Regions from separate parts of the uncultured Stenotrophomonas sp. genome, predicted to be linked through region 2. Evidence: riboswitches for the same ligand, from Rfam matches in the RefSeq annotation. Region 2 holds a riboswitch; the other holds the start of a gene.
What was found. Region 2 has a riboswitch for glycine ahead of RWO33_RS14765 (trimeric intracellular cation channel family protein). Riboswitches for the same ligand answer to the same signal wherever they lie in the genome.

Region 1: linked by a shared signal. The riboswitch ahead of gcvP (aminomethyl-transferring glycine dehydrogenase) and the one ahead of RWO33_RS14765 (trimeric intracellular cation channel family protein) in region 2 are both predicted to bind glycine.

What each region holds. Positions count from the first base shown of each region.
Region 1 is NZ_CAUQPH010000031.1:4-10,219, forward strand. It holds gene RWO33_RS08135 (hypothetical protein) at 155-541, opposite strand; gene RWO33_RS08140 (multidrug effflux MFS transporter) at 591-1,814, opposite strand; gene RWO33_RS08145 (hypothetical protein) at 1,826-1,972, opposite strand; glycine riboswitch at 2,109-2,210, shown strand; gene gcvP (aminomethyl-transferring glycine dehydrogenase) at 2,295-5,174, shown strand; gene RWO33_RS08155 (hypothetical protein) at 5,311-5,619, shown strand; gene RWO33_RS08160 (amino acid permease) at 5,930-7,318, opposite strand; gene RWO33_RS08165 (AraC family transcriptional regulator) at 7,393-8,103, opposite strand; gene RWO33_RS08170 (catalase) at 8,274-10,216, shown strand, end outside.
Region 2 is NZ_CAUQPH010000096.1:2,465-12,680, reverse strand. It holds gene RWO33_RS14785 (glutathione S-transferase) at 1-397, opposite strand, end outside; gene RWO33_RS14780 (NAD(P)/FAD-dependent oxidoreductase) at 547-1,857, shown strand; gene RWO33_RS14775 (hypothetical protein) at 1,830-2,147, opposite strand; gene RWO33_RS14770 (GIY-YIG nuclease family protein) at 2,144-2,410, opposite strand; glycine riboswitch at 2,455-2,537, shown strand; glycine riboswitch at 2,558-2,648, shown strand; gene RWO33_RS14765 (trimeric intracellular cation channel family protein) at 2,738-3,355, shown strand; gene RWO33_RS14760 (GNAT family N-acetyltransferase) at 3,371-3,856, opposite strand; gene RWO33_RS14755 (DUF1778 domain-containing protein) at 3,861-4,130, opposite strand; gene RWO33_RS14750 (3-deoxy-7-phosphoheptulonate synthase) at 4,310-5,383, opposite strand; gene RWO33_RS14745 (serine hydrolase domain-containing protein) at 5,686-6,849, shown strand; gene groL (chaperonin GroEL) at 6,934-8,580, opposite strand; gene RWO33_RS14735 (co-chaperone GroES) at 8,677-8,964, opposite strand; gene RWO33_RS14730 (endonuclease) at 9,266-10,216, shown strand, end outside.

The sequences.
Region 1 (10,216 bases), on a different contig from region 2:
ACCCTTGGAGGCGAAGTAAAGGAGGAGGTGTCGGCCTCCGGCCGACGCCGGGGGACATTCGCCGGAAAGGGTATGGGGGCCCGGCACTCGATTCACCGGCAGCCGCTTTTGCTGGGAGCGCGCGCAGTATGGCGCAGCCACGCAGGGCGTTGCTCTACGCCTTGGGTTTGAGGGAAGCCGCGAGATCTGTCTTGAACTGCTCGAAATCCTTGCCCTCGGCCTTGGCTTCGGCGTGGGCGGCGTCTTTCAACGCGTCCGAATACACCAGCCGCACCGGCGTGCCCTGGCGCTCGTGCAGTTCAGCAGCCTGCATGATCAGCGCCAGCACGCGGGCGGCGCTGGGGGTCTGCCCGGCAATGCGGCCGTCCATGCCCAGCACCCATTCGCCGTCACGACGGACCACGCCGGCCAGCAGCGTACGCTGCTGGTCGCGGAGCTCGGCATGCGGCTCGACCGGCGAGGCGTGGGCCTTTTCGCGGTTCGCCTCTTCGATTTCGCGGCGCCGGCGCAGGTCACGGCGCAGTTTGGAGGTGGTCGACATCAGGGGGACTTCCGGACTGCATCAAGGGTGACAGGATACCGCACGGGGCTCAGGCCCCGCCCGCCGCCGCATCGCGCCTGCGCTCGCAGCGGCGCTCCCAGAACCAGAACGCCGCGCCGACCGCGAAGAACCCGGCATAGCCCAGCGCCAGGTGCAACGGCGTGCTGCTGAGCAGCGGCGAGACCGCGCCCGCCACGACGGTGTTGATCATCAGCTGGATGAACATCTGCATCGACGAGGCCAGGCCGCGCTGGTGCGGGTACATGTCCAGCACCGCCAGCGCCAGGATCGGGAAGATCAGCGACATGCCCACGCCGCCGAGGAAGATCGGCAGCACCGCCCACGGCAACGCGATCTGCGCCACCCCCAGCACATAGGCCAGGTTGACCAGCGCCGACACCGCGCACAGGCTGAAGCCGATCGCCACCTGCCGCTGCGCCGTGATCCGCCCGGCCATCCGCCCGGACAGGAACGAGCCCATCGTCATGCCGCCGATGGTGGGAATGAACAGCCAGGCAAAGCCGCCCTCGCCCAGCTTCAGGTGCTGCATCACGAACACCGGGGCCGAGGCGATGTACAGGAAGATGCCGGAGAAATTGAAGGCGCCGGCCGCGGCCAGGCGCAGCAGGCGTGGGTTGCTGCCCATCTGCAGGTAGCTGCGCAGCAGCGCGCCTGCCGACAGCGGCGTGCGCGCTTCCACCGGATGGGTTTCGGGCAGCCACTTGCCGGTAGCCACCAGCAGCACCAGCGCGAACAGCACCAGGAACCAGAAGATCAACGGCCAGTCGCCGCCACCGAGCAGGATCCAGCCACCGATGATCGGCGCGATCGCCGGGGCGATGCCGAAGATCATCGACACCTGGCTCATCAGGCGCTGCGCGTCGGCGCCGTGGTACAGATCACGGATCACCGCACGGCCGACGATCACCCCCACGCCGGCGGTCACGCCCTGCAGCGCGCGGAACACCAGCAGCGTGGTCAGGTCGCGCGACAGGGCGCAGCCGATCGACGCGGCGATGAACAGCACCAGCCCGCCCAGGATCACCCGGCGGCGTCCGAACGCATCCGACAGCGGGCCGTGCGCCAGGCTCATCAGGCCGTAGAACAGCAGGTACACACTGACCGTCTGCTGCACGGCGACCTGGTCGACCTGCATGCGCTCGCCCAACAGCAGGAAGGCCGGGAAGATGGTGTCGATCGAGAACGGGCCGAACATGGCCAGGCCGGCAAGCAGCAGGGCCAGGCGGCGGTTCGAAGGGGCAGCGGGTGTCATCGGAAGTTCCGTCAGCGACCGTGCTTGAACGCACGGAAGGCGCCGGCCCGGACCGGGTGGCGCCTGATGAATACGAGGATCCGCTCATCATAGGCGGTTGTACCCGCCAGTTCCATGCCGAAACCGACATCCGGGTACGGAACGGTGAGCGCGTTCATCTCCCGGAAGGCCGCTGCGGGCCGGGGCGCTGGGATATAATTGGCGGGCTACATGGTGGGAGAAGTGGAGCTTGGTTTCCAGGCATCCGCTGCCGAAGGCGCAACGCCCGTAATCGCTCAGGCCCGATACCACCCGCACCAAAACTCTGGAGAGACCGGCCGGTGCCGGCGCCGAAGGGGCACGAAGCACGCAGCCGCGCGCTTCCAAACTCTCAGGCAAAAGGACAGAGGGGCACCCAGGAAGACCGCAGGGTCCGGTGGATCGTTGTCGCCCACGACACGCCCCGTCCGCGCTTCCGAACGTGCGTGCCCACTCTTTTGGATGCCAGCCATGTCCCAGAACACCCCTTCCCTGCGCGAGCTTGAACACAGCCACGCGTTCGTCGAACGCCACATCGGCCCCAACGACGCCGAAATCGCGCAGATGCTCGAGGTGGTCGGCCACGCCTCGCTGGACGCGTTGACCGACGCCATCGTGCCGGCCTCGATCAAGTCGCCGGCGCCGTTGGCGCTGCCCGTGTCGATGACCGAGGTGGACGCGCTGGCGAAGATCCGCGCCATTGCCGACAAGAACCAGGTGTTCCGCACCTTCATCGGCCAGGGCTACTACGGCACGCTGACCCCGAACGTGATCCTGCGCAACGTGCTGGAAAACCCGGCCTGGTACACCGCCTACACCCCGTACCAGGCGGAAATCTCGCAGGGCCGCATGGAAGCGCTGATCAACTTCCAGACCCTGTGCGCCGACCTCACCGGCATGGAGATCGCCAACGCCTCGCTGCTGGACGAAGCCACCGCGGCGGCTGAAGCGATGACCCTGGCCAAGCGTTCCGCCAAGTCGAAGTCGGACACCTTCTTCGTGCACGACGCCGTGCACCCGCAGACGCTGGAACTGCTGCGCACCCGCGCCGAGCCGATGGGCATCGTGCTGCGCGTGGGCACGCCCGCCGAAGCGCTGGAAGCGGACAGCTACGGCGTGCTGCTGCAGTACCCGGACACCTTCGGCCATATCGGCGACTACCAGGCGCTGGCCGATGCCGTGCACGCCCGCGGCGGCCTGGTGGCCGTGGCCACCGACCTGCTGGCCCTGACCCTGATCGCCGCGCCGGGCGAATGGGGCGCCGACATCGTGGTCGGCAACTCGCAGCGCTTCGGCGTGCCGTTCGGCTTCGGCGGCCCGCACGCCGCGTTCATGGCCTGCCGCGATGCCTACAAGCGCTCGATGCCCGGCCGCCTGATCGGTGTGTCGGTCGACGCCCAGGGCAATGCCGCCTACCGCCTGACCCTGCAGACCCGCGAGCAGCACATCCGCCGCGAGAAGGCGACGTCCAACATCTGCACCGCACAGGTGCTGCTGGCGGTGATGGCCTCGATGTATGCCGTGTACCACGGCCCGGAAGGCCTGACCCGCATCGCCCGCCGCACCCACCGCCTGGCCGCGATCCTGGCTGCTGCCCTGCGCGGCGCCGGCGTCAATGTCGGCGAGCACTTCTTCGACACCCTGCACGTCAAGGCGATCGACGCCAACGCGATCCACGCCAAGGCCGCCGCCGCGCGCATCAACCTGCGTGCGATCGACAGCGAAGCGGTCGGCATCAGCCTGGACGAAACCACCACACGCGCCGACATCGTCGCGCTGGGCCAGCTGTTCGGCGTGAGCGTCGACGTGGACGCGCTGGACGCGGCCACCGCCGATGCGCTGCCGCCCGCCCAGGTGCGCACCAGCGCCTTCCTGACCCACCCGGTGTTCAACACCCACCACAGCGAACACGAACTGCTGCGCTACCTGCGTTCGCTGGCGGACAAGGACCTGGCCATGGATCGCACCATGATCCCGCTGGGCAGCTGCACCATGAAGCTCAACGCCACCGCCGAGATGATCCCGGTGACCTGGCCGGAGTTCGCCAACATCCATCCGCTGGCCCCGGCCGACCAGGCTACCGGCTACAAGGAACTGATCGACGGGCTGGAAGCGATGCTGGTGGAATGCACCGGCTACGATGCGGTGAGCCTGCAGCCGAACTCCGGCGCGCAGGGCGAATACGCCGGCCTGCTGGCGATCCGTGCCTACCACCGCTCGCGCGGCGAAGGCCACCGCGACGTCTGCCTGATCCCGGATTCGGCGCATGGCACCAACCCGGCGTCGGCGCAGATGTGCGGCATGAAGGTGGTGGTGACCAAGACCGACGCCAACGGCAATGTCGACGTCGAAGACATCCGCGTCAACGCCGAGAAGTACGGCGACCGCCTGGCCGCGCTGATGATCACCTACCCCTCCACGCACGGCGTGTTCGAGGAAGAAGTGGTCGAGATCTGCGAGATCATCCACAAGCACGGCGGCCAGGTGTACACCGACGGCGCCAACATGAACGCCCTGGTCGGCGTGGCCAAGCCCGGCAAGTGGGGCTCGGACGTGTCGCACCTGAACCTGCACAAGACCTTCTGCATCCCGCACGGCGGCGGTGGCCCGGGCGTGGGCCCGTGTGCGGTCAAGTCGCACCTCGCCCCGTTCCTGCCCAAGGTGCTGGGCGGCGAAGGCGATGTAGGCATGGTCAGCGCGGCCAGCTTCGGCAGCGCCTCGATCCTGCCGATCAGCTGGATGTACATCACCCTGATGGGCACCGAAGGCCTGCGCAAGGCGACCCAGGTCGCGCTGCTCAACGCCAACTACATCGCCAAGCGCCTGGCCCCGCACTTCAGGACGCTGTACACGGGCCGCAACGGGCTGGTGGCGCACGAGTGCATCCTGGACGTGCGTCCGCTGGAGAAGACCTCCGGCGTGGTCGCCGAAGACGTGGCCAAGCGCCTGATCGACTTCGGTTTCCATGCGCCGACCCTGAGCTTCCCGGTCGCCGGCACGCTGATGGTGGAGCCGACCGAAAGCGAATCGCTGCACGAGCTGGACCGCTTCATCAACGCGATGATCCAGATCCGCGAGGAAATCGCCGCGATCGAAGACGGCCGCCTGGACCGTGAAGACAACCCGCTGAAGCACGCCCCGCACACCGCCACCGCGGTGTCGGCCAGCGAGTGGTCGCACGCCTACCCGCGCGAGCTGGCTGCCTTCCCGCTGGCCAGCCTGCGCCAGCAGAAGTACTGGCCGCCGGTGGCACGCGTGGACAACGTCTACGGCGACAAGAACGTGATGTGCGCCTGCATCCCGGTCGACGCGTACAAGGAAGACGAGGGCGTGGAGGTCTGATCCTCCCGCCTGGTTGAAACGAGAACGGCCCGCGAAAGCGGGCCGTCTTCGTTTCGTGTGATGGCATTCTGGAAGCGGCATCAGCACGTCGCAGCTAACCTGCTCGCCCTCATCTGGAATGAAGCGTGGAGCACTGATGGTTCCGAAGCACCTTTCTTCCCCCTGCGTTGGCTGGACCATTCCGCCGCAGGCAATCCGCATTGAACGGCCGCACGGATCACCGACGGTACCGGCGAGACAGCACCCGGCCACGATCTACAACGCGTCGTACGGGTCACCCGCGATCACCGTGGACGCCGCATACCTCGAGCGGCTCGTCGGTGATGCTCCCTTGTTCAGGACCCCGTCCCAGTCAAGCGACCAGATCGCGAACAGACCGCTGCGCGACCTGGACCAAGGCGTTTACGCGCGCTTTGCCAGCAATCATCTGGACGGTCGTTACTGACGGCGAAGGTCAAGCGATTTGACGCATTGCGTCGCGGCGGCAAATGCGAAAGGCCCGATGCGGGCCGTCATTTTTTTTGATCGTGGGTCGGCCGCGCCACGTGTGTCGACTGCAATGGGTCCATGCACCGCGTTGTCACTGCTGCGGAAGCTTGAGCCGCGCTGTGCGCGGTTGACACGCATGGCGTGTCACTACGCACCGTCCCGTGCGCAGGACGGGCCCCGGTAGGGTCGCATCCGATCGACCGCCGATGAACCTGCTACACCCGGTAAGGCACGGACCCGGAACGAAGGCGTCTCTCCGGCGAAGGTCAGTTGCGGCGCACGCGGCGGGTGACTTCGCTGGTGATCGCGATCACCGCGGTCAGCGCGGCCATCGACAGGAACTCCACCCGGGTATGCGCTTCGGAGAGCAGCAGGCCAAAGATCAGCGCCAGCACGCCCAGGCCGAGCAGGGTCAGGTACGGGTAGCCGGTCATGCGGAACGGCAGCCGGGTGCCATCGCGGTTGGCGCGGCGGCGCAGGATCAGCTGCGACAGCAGCGAAATCGTCCACACCAGCAGGCAGGTCGAGCCGACGATGTTCAACAGCACCGGCAGCACCTTGCCTGGGAACAGCAGCTCCATCACCGTTGCCGCGAACCCGAACAGCACGCTGGCCAGCACGGCGATGATCGGCACCTGCCGCGGGTCGGTCCAGCCCAGCACCGCCGGTGCCTCCTGGCGACGCGCCAGCGAGTACATCATGCGCGACGCGCCATACAGGTTGGCGTTGAGCGCCGACAACAGCGCGATCACCGCGATCAGGGTGATGGCAGTCGCGGCGCCGGGAATGTTGGCCACCTGCAGCACCGCCGCGAACGGCGAGGACAGGCTTTCGCTGGTCCACGGCACCACCGCGATGATCACGCTCAGCGAGCCGATGTAGAACACCAGGATGCGCCAGGCCACGGTGCGGATCGCACGGGCGATGCTGCGCTCGGGGTCTTCGGTTTCGGCGGCGGCCACTGCCACGATCTCGGTGCCGCCAAAGGCGAACACCACCACCAGCAGCGCCGCGCCGATCCCGGCCAGGCCCTTCGGTGCGAAGCCGCCGTGGTCGGTGAAGTTGCTCAGGCCCGGCGACTGCGCGTCCGGCAGCCAGCCCATCAGCAGGGCCACGCCGATCAGGATGAAGCCGATGATCGCCGCCACCTTGATGATGGCGAACCAGAATTCAAACTCACCGAAGTTCTTCACCCCGAGCAGATTGATGGCGGTGAAGAACAGCATGAAGGCCAATGCCGCCATCGGCACCGGGATGACCGGCCACACCGTGGCCAGCAGCTCGGCCGCGCCGACCGCTTCGGCGGCGATCACGATGACCAGCTGCACCCACCACAACCAGCCGACCGTCGCGCCGGCGGTGGCGCCCATGGCGTCGGCGGCATACACCGAGAACGCACCGCTGGTCGGCTTGGCCGCAGCCATCTCGCCCAGCGCATTCATGACGATGATCACCAGCGCGCCCGCGACCAGGTAGGACAGCAGCACGGCCGGTCCGGCGGCCTGTACGCCCACCCCGGAGCCCAGGAACAGGCCGGCGCCGATCGCGCTGCCCAGTCCCATCATGATCAGCTGGCGGGGCTTGAGCGCGTGGTCCAGGCGGGTGTTGGAGCGGGGTGCGGACGGAGCCGGAGTCTGGGATGCGGGCATCGGAATCGAGTGGCGGGCAACAGGTGCGACACCATACCCTGTCCGGGCTGTCGCAGGCATCCCACCCAGGTCATGCCGGCTCAGGCGTCGACGCGCTCGCCGATCTGGGCGCGATAGGCGCGCGGCGACACGCCGACTTCAGCCTTGAACTTGCGGGTGAACGCGCTCTGGTCGGTGAAGCCGCAGGCCTGGCCGATGCTGGCGATGGTCTCGCTGCCATGCAGCAGGTGCACCGCCATCTGGATCCGCAGGCGGGTCAGTACCTGCTGCGGGGTCATCTGGAACACCTTGCGGAAGGTGCGCTCCAGTTTGGACAGCGAGAAGCCGGTGATGTCCAGCAGGGTCTGCATGCGCACGTTCTCGGCGTAATGCGCGTTCAGGTGCGCCAGCGCCAGCCGCAGCTGCTCGTACTGGGTGCCCAGGCTGTCCTTCTGGCCCAGGTCGCGCGAGATGCCGATCAGGCCACGGATCTGCCCGTCCACCAGCAGCGGCCGCTTGCAGGTCAGGCACCAGCCCGGCTCGCGGTTGGCGAACAGGTGCAGTTCCATCAGGTTCTCGATCACCTTGCCGGCCAGCACCTGGGCATCCTGGGTGGCGTAATCGGCACCCAGGCCGGTCGGGTAGATCTCGGCGGCGGTGCGTCCGATCACCTCCTTGCGCGACTTCAACCCCAACCTGCGCAGCATGGTCTGGTTGATGTGCGTATAGCGCCCGTCGCGGTCCTTCATGAAGAACAGCACGTCGGGAATCGCATCGAACAGGGCTTCGATGTCGGCAGGTTCAACACGCATGGGGTGGCGGAAGAAGGAGGGACACGCCACCAAGGATACCTGCCGCGCGCCCGTCAGGCGCCCCGGCGTGAAGCGCAGGTGCAAGCCGGGCCGCGTTCTCCGACCCACGATTAACACGCGTGACGCCACTGTTGGGGATCGAATCCCCTCGCCAGCCCCGGAGTCGCCTGATGGCCACCAGCAAGCCCCGCACCAAACCCGCCGCCCAACCCGCCGAGGCACGTGGCCAAGGTGACGAACTGCACCAGCGCGCCGGCGGTGGCCATCCCGCGCTGACCACCAACCAGGGCATCCCGGTCGCAGACAACCAGAACTCGCTGCGCGACACCCCGCGCGGGCCGACCCTGCTGGAAGACTTCATCCTGCGCGAGAAGATCACCCACTTCGACCATGAGCGCATCCCCGAGCGCATCGTGCATGCCCGCGGCAGCGCGGCGCATGGCTACTTCGAGCTGACCCGTTCGCTGCAGGAATACACCCGCGCGCGCGTGCTGACCGAAGTCGGCGTGCGCACCCCCGTGTTCACCCGCTTCTCCACGGTCGCCGGTGGCGCCGGCTCGGTGGACACCCCGCGCGACGTGCGCGGCTTCGCGGTGAAGTTCTACACCCCCGAGGGCAACTGGGACCTGGTGGGCAACAACATCCCGGTGTTCTTCATCCAGGACGCGATCAAATTCCCCGACCTGATCCACGCGGTGAAGATGGAGCCGGACCGTGCCTTCCCGCAGGCGGCCAGCGCGCATGACACGTTCTGGGACTTCGTGTCGCTGATGCCCGAATCCATGCACATGATCATGTGGGCGATGAGCGACCGCACCATCCCGCGCTCGCTGCGCACCATCGAAGGCTTCGGCATCCACAGCTTCCGCCTGCTCAATGAACAGGGCGAGTCGACCTTCGTGAAGTTCCATTGGCGCCCGAAACTGGGCCTGCAGTCCACGGTGTGGGATGAAGCGTTGAAGCTGCAGGGGGCCGACAACGACTTCCACCGCCGCGACCTGTTCGAGGCGATCACCGGCGGCGACTTCCCCGAGTGGGAATTGGCCGTGCAGCTGTTCACCGAGGAACAGGCCGAGGCCTTCCCGTTCGACCACCTGGACTCGACCAAGATCATTCCCGAATCGCTGGTGCCCCTGACCGTCATCGGGCGCATGGTGCTGGACCGCTGGCCGGACAACTTCTTCGCCGAAACCGAGCAGGTCGCCTACTGCCCGGCCAACGTGCCGCCGGGCATCGACTTCAGCAACGATCCCCTGCTGCAGGGCCGCCTGTTCTCCTACCTGGACACCCAGCTCAGCCGCCTGGGGGGCCCGAACTTCCACCAGATCCCGGTCAACGCGCCGAAGTGCCCGTTCGCCAACCACCAGCGCGACGGCCACATGCAGATGGCCATTCCCAAGGGCCGCGTCGCCTACGACCCCAGTTCGCTGCAGGGCGACAGCCCGCGCGAGACCGCCAACGGCTTCCCCAGCCACGCCACCCCGGCCGACGACGGCCGCAAGGGCCGCGTGCGTGCGGAGAGCTTTGCCGACCACTACAGCCAGGCGCGCATGTTCTTCCGCAGCCTGGAAGCGCCGGAGCAGGCGCACCTGGCCTCGGCACTGGTGTTTGAACTGTCCAAGGTGGAAACGGTGGCCGTGCGCGAGCGCACCGTGAGCCACCTGCGCAACATCGACGAGTCGTTGGCCAAGCGCGTGGCCGACGGTCTGGCGATGCCCGCCCTGCCCGACCCCGCCCCCACCGCCACGCCCGCCCAGGACATGCCCAAGGCACCGGAAGTGCGCGTGATCGGCCGCACCAAGGACCTGCTCAAGGGCCGCTGCGTCGGCATCCTGTTCGACGAGGGTTCGGATGCGGGGATGATCGCCAACCTGCGCAAGGCGGCCGAAAAGGCCGGCGCCAAGGTCAAGCTGGTTGCCCCGAAGGTGGGTGGCGGGAAGCTGAGCGACGGCAGGCTGCAGCCGGCGGACGGCCAGCTCGCCGGCACCCCGTCGGTGGTGTTCGACGCAGTGGCCATCGTGCTCAGTGCCGACGCCGCCAAGCGCCTGTCGAAGGAATCGGCGGCGATCGATTTCGCGGCCGATGCGTGGGCGCATCTGAAGGCCATCGCGGC
Region 2 (10,216 bases):
CCACGGCGGCGTTGATGCGGGTTTCGTCGCGGTTGGCCGGAGCGGTTCGCATGATGCCCCAGATCAACTCGCTGTACAGCGGCGCCATCCGCGAGGTGCTCCAGTCCATCCACTTCTCGGCCTGGGCACGCGCCATCGCGTCTTCCGGGTACAGCGTGCCCAGCGCGTAACGCGCGCAGAGGTAACGCACGATGGTGTTGGACTCCCACAGCGGCAGGCCCTGGTCTTCGATCACCGGCACCAGGCCGTTGGGATTCATCGCCACGTATTCGGCCGACTGCGTACCACCGAACGGCCCGCCGACCTCGATGGACGCGTACGCCAGGCCGATTTCCTCGGCGCACCACAACACCTTGCGCACGTTGCTGGAATTTTGCCGGCCCCAGATCTTCAGCATGTTGGTTTCCTGATCATTGAAGTGCGCCGCTACGATACGCCGATCGGCACGGCAGGTGAGACCGCTGCTGAACCCCGCCGCCGGCGTACACGTGCGCATGCTGCGGTACGTGCGACGATGCCCGTCGTCGCTTGCCAAGGAGTCCGTGCATGACCCGCGATCCCCTGCCCCACCTGGTCGTCATCGGTGGTGGTTTCGCCGGCCTCTGGGCCACCCGCGCGCTCGCCGGCGCGCGCCTGCGCATCACCCTGGTGGACCGTCGCAACCACCATCTGTTCCAGCCGCTGCTGTACCAGGTGGCCACCGCCGGCCTGTCCGCACCCGATATCGCCGCACCGCTGCGCCACATCCTTGGCGACCAGCGCAACGTCGAAGTGCGGTTGGGCGAGGTGATGTCCATCGACAAGGCACGTCGCCAGATCACCCTGGCCGACGGCAGCCAGCTCGGCTACGACATGCTGATGCTGTGCACCGGCGCCACCCATGCCTATTTCGGGCACGACGAATGGGCCGCCGACGCGCCCGGCCTGAAGACCCTCGATGACGCCATCGCACTGCGCCGCAAGCTGCTGCTGGCGTTCGAGCGCGCCGAGGCCGAACCGGATCCGGCGCGCAAGGCGGCCTGGCTCAGCTTCGCGGTGGTCGGTGGCGGCCCCACCGGCGTGGAACTGGCCGGGACGCTGGCCGAGATCGCGCGGCACACACTGCGCAACGAGTTCCGGCACATCGATCCGGCCAGCGCCAAGGTGCGGCTGGTGGAGGCAGGTCCGCGGGTGTTGTCCAGCTTCCCCGAAGTGCTGTCGTTGAAGGCGCGGCGACAGTTGGAGAAGCTGGGTGTCGAGGTGCTGACCGGCACGGCGGTGAGCGACATCGACAGCGAGGGTTTCCAGCTGGGAGAGCAGTTCGTTCCGGCACGCACCGTGGTGTGGGCAGCGGGCGTGGCGGCATCGCCGCTGGCGCGCACCCTGGAGGTACCGCTGGACCGCGCTGGACGTGTGCCGGTGCAGTCGGACCTCACGCTGGCCGACCATCCCGAGATCTTCGTTGCGGGCGATCTTGCCGCGATCAGCCAGGCCGACGTCAAGCCGGTCCCGGGCGTGGCCCCGGCCGCCAAGCAGATGGGCAAACACGTGGCCACGATCATCCGCGCGCGCCTGGACGGCAAGCCCGCGCCCGGACCTTTCAGGTACCAGGACTTCGGCAACCTGGCCACGATCGGGCGCATGGCTGCCATCGTGCATTTGGGGCGCCTGCAGTTGTCGGGCGTGCTGGCCTGGTGGTTCTGGCTGGCCGCGCACGTGTTCTTCCTGATCGGCTTCCGCAACCGCATCGTGGTGCTGCTCAACTGGGCGGTGGCGTACTGGAGCTACCAGCGCAGCGCGCGGATCATCTTTGGCGACGACCGGGAGGACCGGCGGCCGAAGCCGTCCGATCAGGGATCGTTGCCGGGAGCGAGGTGAACGTCCCACGTGCACAGGAAATCCGGGTCGCTGATGGTCAGCGCGATCGAGCGCAAGGTGTAGTCGCCCGGTGCCGCCGCAGCGTAGTGGTCCAGTGTCGGTGGCAGGAAGAGTTCCTCGCCGTCGACAGCGCTGGCCAGTACCACGCCTTCCTCGGCATTGATGCGTAGTACGTCGCCCGCCATCTGGCGATGTTCCAGTGCGTTTCCGTCGACGTCGAGGTAAGTGATGCCGGCGAGGACCGTCTTGCCGATCATTGCGCGCGCCTTGGCCCGGTCGATGTCGGTCATGGGAGGGGTTGCTGCAGCCAGGCCAGCTTGCGTGCGCGCGGCTGGCGTTTGAGCTCGCATTCGGCCCTGGAGGCTGCCGAGCGGTCGGGATAAGCGCGCATGGCCAACAGTTTCACCGGCGGGTTGGCGCGGGTGTAGCGCGCGCCCTTGCCGCACAGATGGGCCTGGAAACGGGCCTCCACGTCATTGCTTATGCCGGCGTAATAGCTGCCGTTGCGGCATTCGAGCAGGTATACAAACCAGGGGGTGGGTTCAGCGGGCATACCGGCATTATCCACCGGGTCGGTGCTGGCGGCTGCTAGAATCGGCCCCGGATGCAGGAGAGAGGCGCCGCGCTGGCGCCCGCCGAAGGCGCAGGCTCCCATAATCGCTCAGGCCGGTGGTCCGATAGCCCACCAACCATGCATCCAACACGCCGATCTGGAGAGAGGTCTTCAATGACCCGCCGAAGGGGCACGTGGCCTGGCCACCGAACTCTCAGGCAAAAGGACAGCGGGAGCGGCAACGGATTCCCACCCCACGACAGTGCTGCGGCGCTGCCGCGGTGCGTGCGCGTTTCCGTCCCAGCCTGCCCCACCCGGAGCTGCCGCATGCTGCTGTCCATCATCTACCTGATCGCCATTTCCGCCGAAGCCATGACCGGCGCCCTGTCCGCCGGGCGGCGGCGCATGGACCTGTTCGGCGTGGTCATCATCGCCTGCGTGACCGCGCTGGGCGGCGGCTCGCTGCGCGACATCGTGCTGGGCCACTACCCGCTGGGCTGGGTGAAGCACCCCGAGTACCTGGGCTTCACCATCTGCGCGGCGCTGATCGCTACGTGGGTGGCGCGTTGGATGCACCATTTCCGCCGTACCTTCCTGGTGCTCGATGGCCTGGGCCTGATCTGCTTCACCCTGATCGGCTGTGCGGTAGCGCGCGACGGTGGGCATTCGGTGCCGATCGTGCTGATCGCCGGCATGCTCACCGGTGCGTTCGGCGGCGTCCTGCGTGACGTGCTGTGCAACGAAGTGCCGCTGATCTTCCAGAAGGAACTCTATGCGGTGATCACCCTCCTCACCGGCGCGGCGTGGCTGGGCCTGCTCGAACTGGGCATGTCGCTCAACGCGGCCACGCTGTGGTGTCTCGGTGGTGGCTTCGCGTTCCGTCTGCTGGCGATCCACTTCAAGTGGGAGATGCCGAAGTTCGTGTATCGCGACGAGGTGCATTGAGGCACCGCCGCAGGCTCAACTGCCCATCGACAGGGGCAGCATCACCGTCATGGGATGGGCAGGCGAAACGACGAACCCATGTTTCAGGTAGAACGTCCTCGCCGATGCGTCGATGGCGTGGCACAGCAATGCACGCGCCCCGACCTGGTCGCACGCCTGCAAGGCGCGCAGCACCGCGTCCTTCAGCAATCCCTCGCCGATGCCTTGTGCCGTCCAGTCCGCATGCACCGCCAGACGCCCCAGGACGATGACCGGGATGGGATCGGGCATGTTGCGGCGAAGTCGGCCGGGGGCCGCGTCATGCGACATCGAACCGGCTGACAGCGCGTAGTAGCCGATCACGCGATGGTGCTCGTCGCAGGCGACGAAGCATCGTGATGCGCCGGATGCCTGGTTGGCATGCGCGCGCTCACGCAACCATTTTTCCAGGGCCGGCGCGCTGCAGCGGAAGTCATCGACCGACAGACCGGCGTGCAGGGGAACGGGCGCGGAAAGACGCAAGGACTTACCGCTCCCAGGGTGCGGGCGTGCTCAACAGGCGGCGCAGCGCTGCGTTTTCTTCCAGCGGTGAATCCAGCAGCGCGTTGAAGCGCTGCAACTGCTCTGCGTCCAGCGCGAACCGGGTCTGGTCCGCCAGCACTTCGCGGGCCTTGTCGCATGCCGCATCGAGGATGAATTCAGTGCGGTTGACCCCGCTGATCTCCACGGCGCGATCGATCAGGGCCTGCTTGTCGGCCGGCGCTCTGAAATTGATGACTTTGCTGGCGGTTCCCATGGGAAGCACTCGCACAGTAGTGGCTTGTGCATACATTGTACATACAATCCGGCCGGATTCAAGGAAGGAGTGAAGTCTGGCGCGCGACAGTCAAGGTATCCAATTGATTTCTTTGAATAAGTTCGAGAATACCTTAGACAGTGCCTGTCGCTGGGCCGGCGTGCGGCCGGCCCCGCGCCTCAGGCTGGTTCCGCCACACGACGCGCGCGCCGCGCACGCACCGCCTCGGCCAGCGACTCGAGCACGGCGAGCGAACTGTCCCAGCCGATGCAGCCATCGGTGATGCTCTGCCCGTAGACCAGCGGCTGGCCTTCCACCAGGTCCTGGCGGCCGGCAACGAGGTGGCTTTCCACCATCACCCCCACGATCCGCTCTTCACCCGCCACCAGCTGCGCGTTGATGTCGGCGATCACCAGGGGCTGGTTTTCGGGGTTCTTGCTGCTGTTGGCGTGGCTGGCGTCGATCATCAACCGCGCGGGCAGTTTCGCCTTGGCCAGGGTCTGGCTGGCCGCATCCACGCTGGGCGCGTCGAAGTTGGGTACCTTGCCTCCGCGCAGGATGACGTGGCAGTCCGGGTTGCCGGCGGTGGCGACGATCGCCGTGTCGCCCTGCTTGGTCACCGACAGGAAGTGGTGCGGGTTGGACGCCGCGCCCACCGCATCGGCGGCGATCTTGATGTTGCCGTCGGTGCCGTTCTTGAACCCGACCGGGCACGACAGCCCGGATGCCAGCTCGCGGTGCACCTGGCTTTCGGTGGTGCGCGCACCAATCGCGCCCCAGGCGACGAGGTCCGCGATGTACTGCGGCGAGATCACGTCCAGGAACTCCACGCCGGCCGGCAGGCCAAGCTTGTTGATGTCGCGCAGCAGGCCGCGGGCGATGCGCAGGCCCTTGTTGATCTGGAAGCTGCCGTCCAGGTCCGGGTCGTTGATCAGCCCCTTCCAGCCCACCGTGGTGCGCGGCTTTTCGAAGTAGACGCGCATGATGATCTCAAGCTCGCCGGCGTAAGCGTCGCGCAGCGGTTTCAGGCGCTGCGCGTATTCGATCGCGGCCACCGGGTCATGGATCGAGCACGGCCCGATCACCACCGCCAGGCGGTCGTCGCGACCATGCAGGATCTCGTGCAGTGCTGCACGCGAGGCGGTGACCGTGGCGGACGCTTCATCGTCGCAGGGCAGCATCGCCAACAGCTGCGCTGGCGGGGTCAACGGTTCGATCTTGCGGATGCGCAGGTCGTCGGTGTGGGGGGGCATGGGGGAAATCTCCTTTGAGATGGGGGTCCCCAGCGCGGCGGCAACAAAAAAGCCGCCAGGTGCGCTGGCGGCTTTCGGGAATGCGTCTGAAGGTTTCTTCAGGGTGAGCGCATGCCTTCCTCCGCCGGTGGCTTCGGAAAGTAATACCAAAAGTAGGAATTGGCGTGGCGTGCGTTCATTGGGGACTATTGATAGCACAGGGGTCTGGGAGTGCCAAATGTTTCATTCGCAACTGGGGTGCAGTGTTCAGGGCTGCAGGCCCGACGGTACGATTGGGGCTGAGACCCGGAGGAGTGCCGTGCATGCGCCCGTTCGTCCTGATGTTCTCCCTGTTGATGCCCGCGTCCGCTGCGCTGGCCGCCGCCCCACCCCACGCGCTGCCGTCCCCGCCCGAGGTGGATGCGCAGATGCAGCGTCTGATGCGGGCAACCCACGCCCAGGGGCTGGCGTTGGCCGTGATTGATGACGGCAAGGTCGCGCAGGTGCACGTGGCCGGCAAACGCAATGCGGCCGGCGAGCCGCTGCAGCCAGACACCATCATGTACGCCGCGTCGCTGACCAAGGCGGCGTTTGCCTACATGGTGCTGCAGCTGGTGGACGACGGCATCGTGGACCTGGATCGCCCCATCGCTGCCTACCTGGACCGTCCACTGCCGGATTATCCGGCCGACAAGCGCTACGCGCCCTGGCCCGACCTGAAGGACGACCCGCGCTGGCAGCAGATCACCCCACGCATGCTGCTCAGCCATCGCAGCGGCTTCTCCAACTTCGCCTTTCTTGAACCGGAGGGAAAACTGCGGCTGCATTTCGACCCGGGCACGCGATATGCGTATTCCGGGGAAGGGCTGATCCTGCTTCAGTTCGTGCTCGAACAAGGCGTAGGCCTGGACGTGGGCAGGGAAATGCAGCGGCGGGTGTTTGATCGCCTCGGCATGACCCGTACCAGCATGACCTGGCGCGCGGACTTCGCCGGCAACCTCGCCGACGGCTGGACCCAGGACGGCAGCACCGAACCGCATGACGAACGCAGCCGTGTGCGGGCGGCGGGTTCGATGGACACCACCATCACCGATATCGCGCGGCTTGCCGCCGCGCTGGTGAGCGGTGAAGGCCTTTCGCCTGCATCGCGACGTGAGCTGGTGCGCGCGCAGTGGCCGATCACCACAGCCTCGCAGTTCCCTACGCTGCAGGATGAACTGCCACCGTCGCGGCGTCGCGCGGACCTGGCCGCGGGCCTGGGAGTGGTGGTCTTCGATGGGCCGCAGGGCCACGCGTTCTACAAGGGCGGGCACGACGATGCGGTGGGCAACACCCTGGTCTGCGTGGAACGCGGCCAGCGCTGCGTGGTGATCCTGGGCAACGACGTACGTGCGGAAGCGGCGTTCCCGGCACTGGTGCGCTTCGTGCTCGGCGACACCGGCGCGCCGTGGACCTGGGAATACGGCAACAAGACCTTCGTCCGGTAGCGGCGTCAAGCGGACAAAAGAAAACCCCGCCTTGCGGCGGGGTCTTCATGTACAGCACGACAGGATGTCGCGTGTGCGGGGACCTTAGAAGTCCATGCCGCCCATGCCACCCATGCCGCCCATGCCGCCGCCGCCCATGGCCGGCTCGTCCTTCTTCGGCGCTTCAGCCACCATCGCTTCGGTGGTGATCATCAGGCCGGCGATGGACGCCGCATTCTGCAGGGCCGAACGGGTCACCTTGGTCGGGTCCAGGATGCCGAACTCGAGCATGTCGCCGAACTCGCCGTTGGCGGCGTTGTAGCCGTAGCTGCCGGTGCCTTCCTTGACCTTGTTCACGATCACGGACGGCTCTTCGCCGGCATTGGCGACGATTTCACGCAGCGGCGCTTCCATCGCGCGCAGGGCGATCTGGATGCCGTGGTTCTGGTCTTCGTTGGCGCCCTTCAGGCCAGCCAGCGCGGTGACCGCACGGACCAGGGCAACGCCGCCGCCCGGCACCACGCCTTCTTCGACCGCTGCACGGGTAGCGTGCAGGGCGTCGTCGACGCGGTCCTTCTTTTCCTTCATTTCGATTTCGGTCGAGGCACCGACCTTGATCACGGCCACACCGCCGGCCAGCTTGGCCACGCGTTCCTGCAGCTTTTCACGGTCGTAGTCGGACGAGGTGTCTTCGATCTGGGTCTTGATGCGGGCCACGCGCGATTCCACGGCTGCCTTGTCGCCCAGGCCGTCGATGATCGTGGTGTTTTCCTTGGAAACCTGCACCTTCTTGGCGCGGCCCAGGTCGTTGATGGTGGCCTTCTCCAGCGACAGACCGATCTCTTCGGAGATCACGGTGCCACCGGTCAGCACGGCCATGTCTTCCAGCATCGCCTTGCGACGGTCGCCGAAGCCCGGGGCCTTGACGGCCACGACCTTGACGATGCCACGGATGGTGTTGACCACCAGGGTGGCAAGCGCTTCGCCTTCGACTTCCTCGGCCACGATCAGCAGCGGCTTGCCGGCCTTGGCGACGCCTTCCAGCACCGGCAGCAGGTCGCGCACGTTGGAGATCTTCTTGTCGTGCAGGAGGATGTACGGGTCATCCAGGTCGGCGGTCTGCGACTGCTGGTTGTTGATGAAGTACGGGGACAGGTAGCCGCGGTCGAACTGCATGCCCTTGACCACGTCCAGCTCGTTTTCCAGGCCCGAGCCTTCTTCAACGGTGATCACGCCTTCCTTGCCGACTTCCTTCATCGCTTCGGCGATGATGTTGCCGATCGACTCGTCCGAGTTGGCCGAGATCGTGCCGACCTGGGCAATGGCCTTGTCGTCAGCGGTGGGCTTGGAGATGTTCTTCAGCTCGGCGACGGCGGCCACGACGGCCTTGTCGATACCGCGCTTGAGGTCCATCGGGTTCATGCCGGCGGCGACGGCCTTGGCGCCTTCGCGGATCAGGGCCTGGGCCAGCACGGTGGCGGTGGTGGTGCCGTCGCCGGCGTCGTCGTTGGTACGCGAGGCGACTTCCTTCACCATCTGCGCGCCCATGTTCTCGAACTTGTCGGACAGTTCGATTTCCTTGGCGACGGACACGCCGTCCTTGGTGATGGTCGGGGCGCCGAAGCTCTTCTCGAGCACGACATTGCGGCCCTTCGGGCCCAGGGTGGCCTTGACGGCATTGGCGAGAACGTTGACGCCGCGCACCATGCGCGAACGGGCGTCTTCACCGAAACGAATTTCCTTGGCAGCCATTGCGATTACCTTTTCTGTAGAGCCACGCCATGCGTGGCTGAATCAATAGGGGATGGGTAGAGCCGGGCCGGGCCCGGCTGAACGAGCGACGCCGTCTCAGCCGATGATGGCGAGGATGTCGTCTTCGCGCAGGACCTTGTATTCCACGCCTTCGCTCTTGTAGCTGCTGCCGGCGTACTGGCCGTAGATGACCTTGTCACCGACCTTCAGCGACGGCTGGCGCACGTTGCCGTTGTCCAGCGGCTTGCCCGGGCCCACGGCCACGACTTCACCCTTGGTCGACTTTTCCTTGGCCGAGTCCGGAATGACGATGCCGCCGGCGGAAATTTCGTCGGCTTCGATCGGCTTGACCACAACGCGGTCGTGAAGCGGCTTGATGCTCATGCGGGACCTCTTAAGTTATTGATTGGTCTGAAAAAGTCCGGCGATGTTAGCACTCACGCAGGGTGACTGCCAGCATCGCTCGCGAAAAAACCCGCAGTGCGGGACAGGGCAGAGATGGTGGCCTGCCCCGCCCTTTCAAGGGGGCAAGCGGAAATTCCCGTGCATGCCGGGTAACGGCGGCGTCTTTGGCCAAAATCTTGACGCACGTCCCAGTGTGGCGTGTCCAACCGGACATATCGATAGATGTGTCATATGGATTAGCTAGATTCGCTCGGCAAAACCCAATCACAAGGAGACGTAGATGCGGTTGCTCACACCACTGTCCCTGGGGTGCCTGCTGGCGCTGGCGGTCAGCCCGGCCCGGGCCGACGTATTCATCAATGAACTGCACTACGACGACAGCACTCCGGCCGGGGACGTCGGCGAAGCGATCGAAGTGGTCGCCACCGGCGGCGAAGACCTCACCGGCTACATGCTCTACCTGTACAACGGCAGCACGCCGTCGGCCGCCACGGTGTATGCCAGCAACCCGGTGCCGGCCGGCACCGCGGCCGGCTGCGGCAGCGCGCGCATCGCCACGGTCACCTACCCCACCAATGGCCTGCAGAACGGCGCCAACGACGGCATCGCGCTGGTCGATGGCAGCGGCAAGGTGGTCCAGTTCATCAGTTACGAAGGCACCGTCACCGCCGCCGCGGGCCCGGCCGCCGGACTGACCAGCCAGAACATCCCGGTCAGCGAAACCAACAGCACCGCGCCGGGCACCTCGCTGCAGCTCACCGGCAGCGGCAGCCAGTACGCCCACTTCACCTGGGCCGCATCCGCCGCGCAGACCTTCGGCGCCTGCAACCACGGCCAGACCTTCAGCGGCAGCGGTGGCGGCAGCGGTGGCGGCACCGGTCCGAACACGCCGCCCTCGGTGCGCACCACCACCCCGGAGCAGGGCGCCACCACGTTCCCGGCCGCGGCCGACCTGGCGGTGACCTTCAGCGAGAACGTCACCGCCAGCAGCGGTGCCTTCGTACTCAGCTGCGGCCAGTCCGGCAGCATTCCGCTGACCCATGCCGGCAGCGGCACCACCTTCACCCTGTCCACCCACACCGCGCTGGTCGCCGGCGAGGCATGCCGGTTCGACATCCGTGCAGCCAGGATCAAGGACGCGCAGGGCGCCCGTCCGGCCGCCGACACCCGCATCGCGTTCAACGTGGCCGCCGCCGGTGGCGGCGATCCGGGCCCCGATCCGGACCCGGGG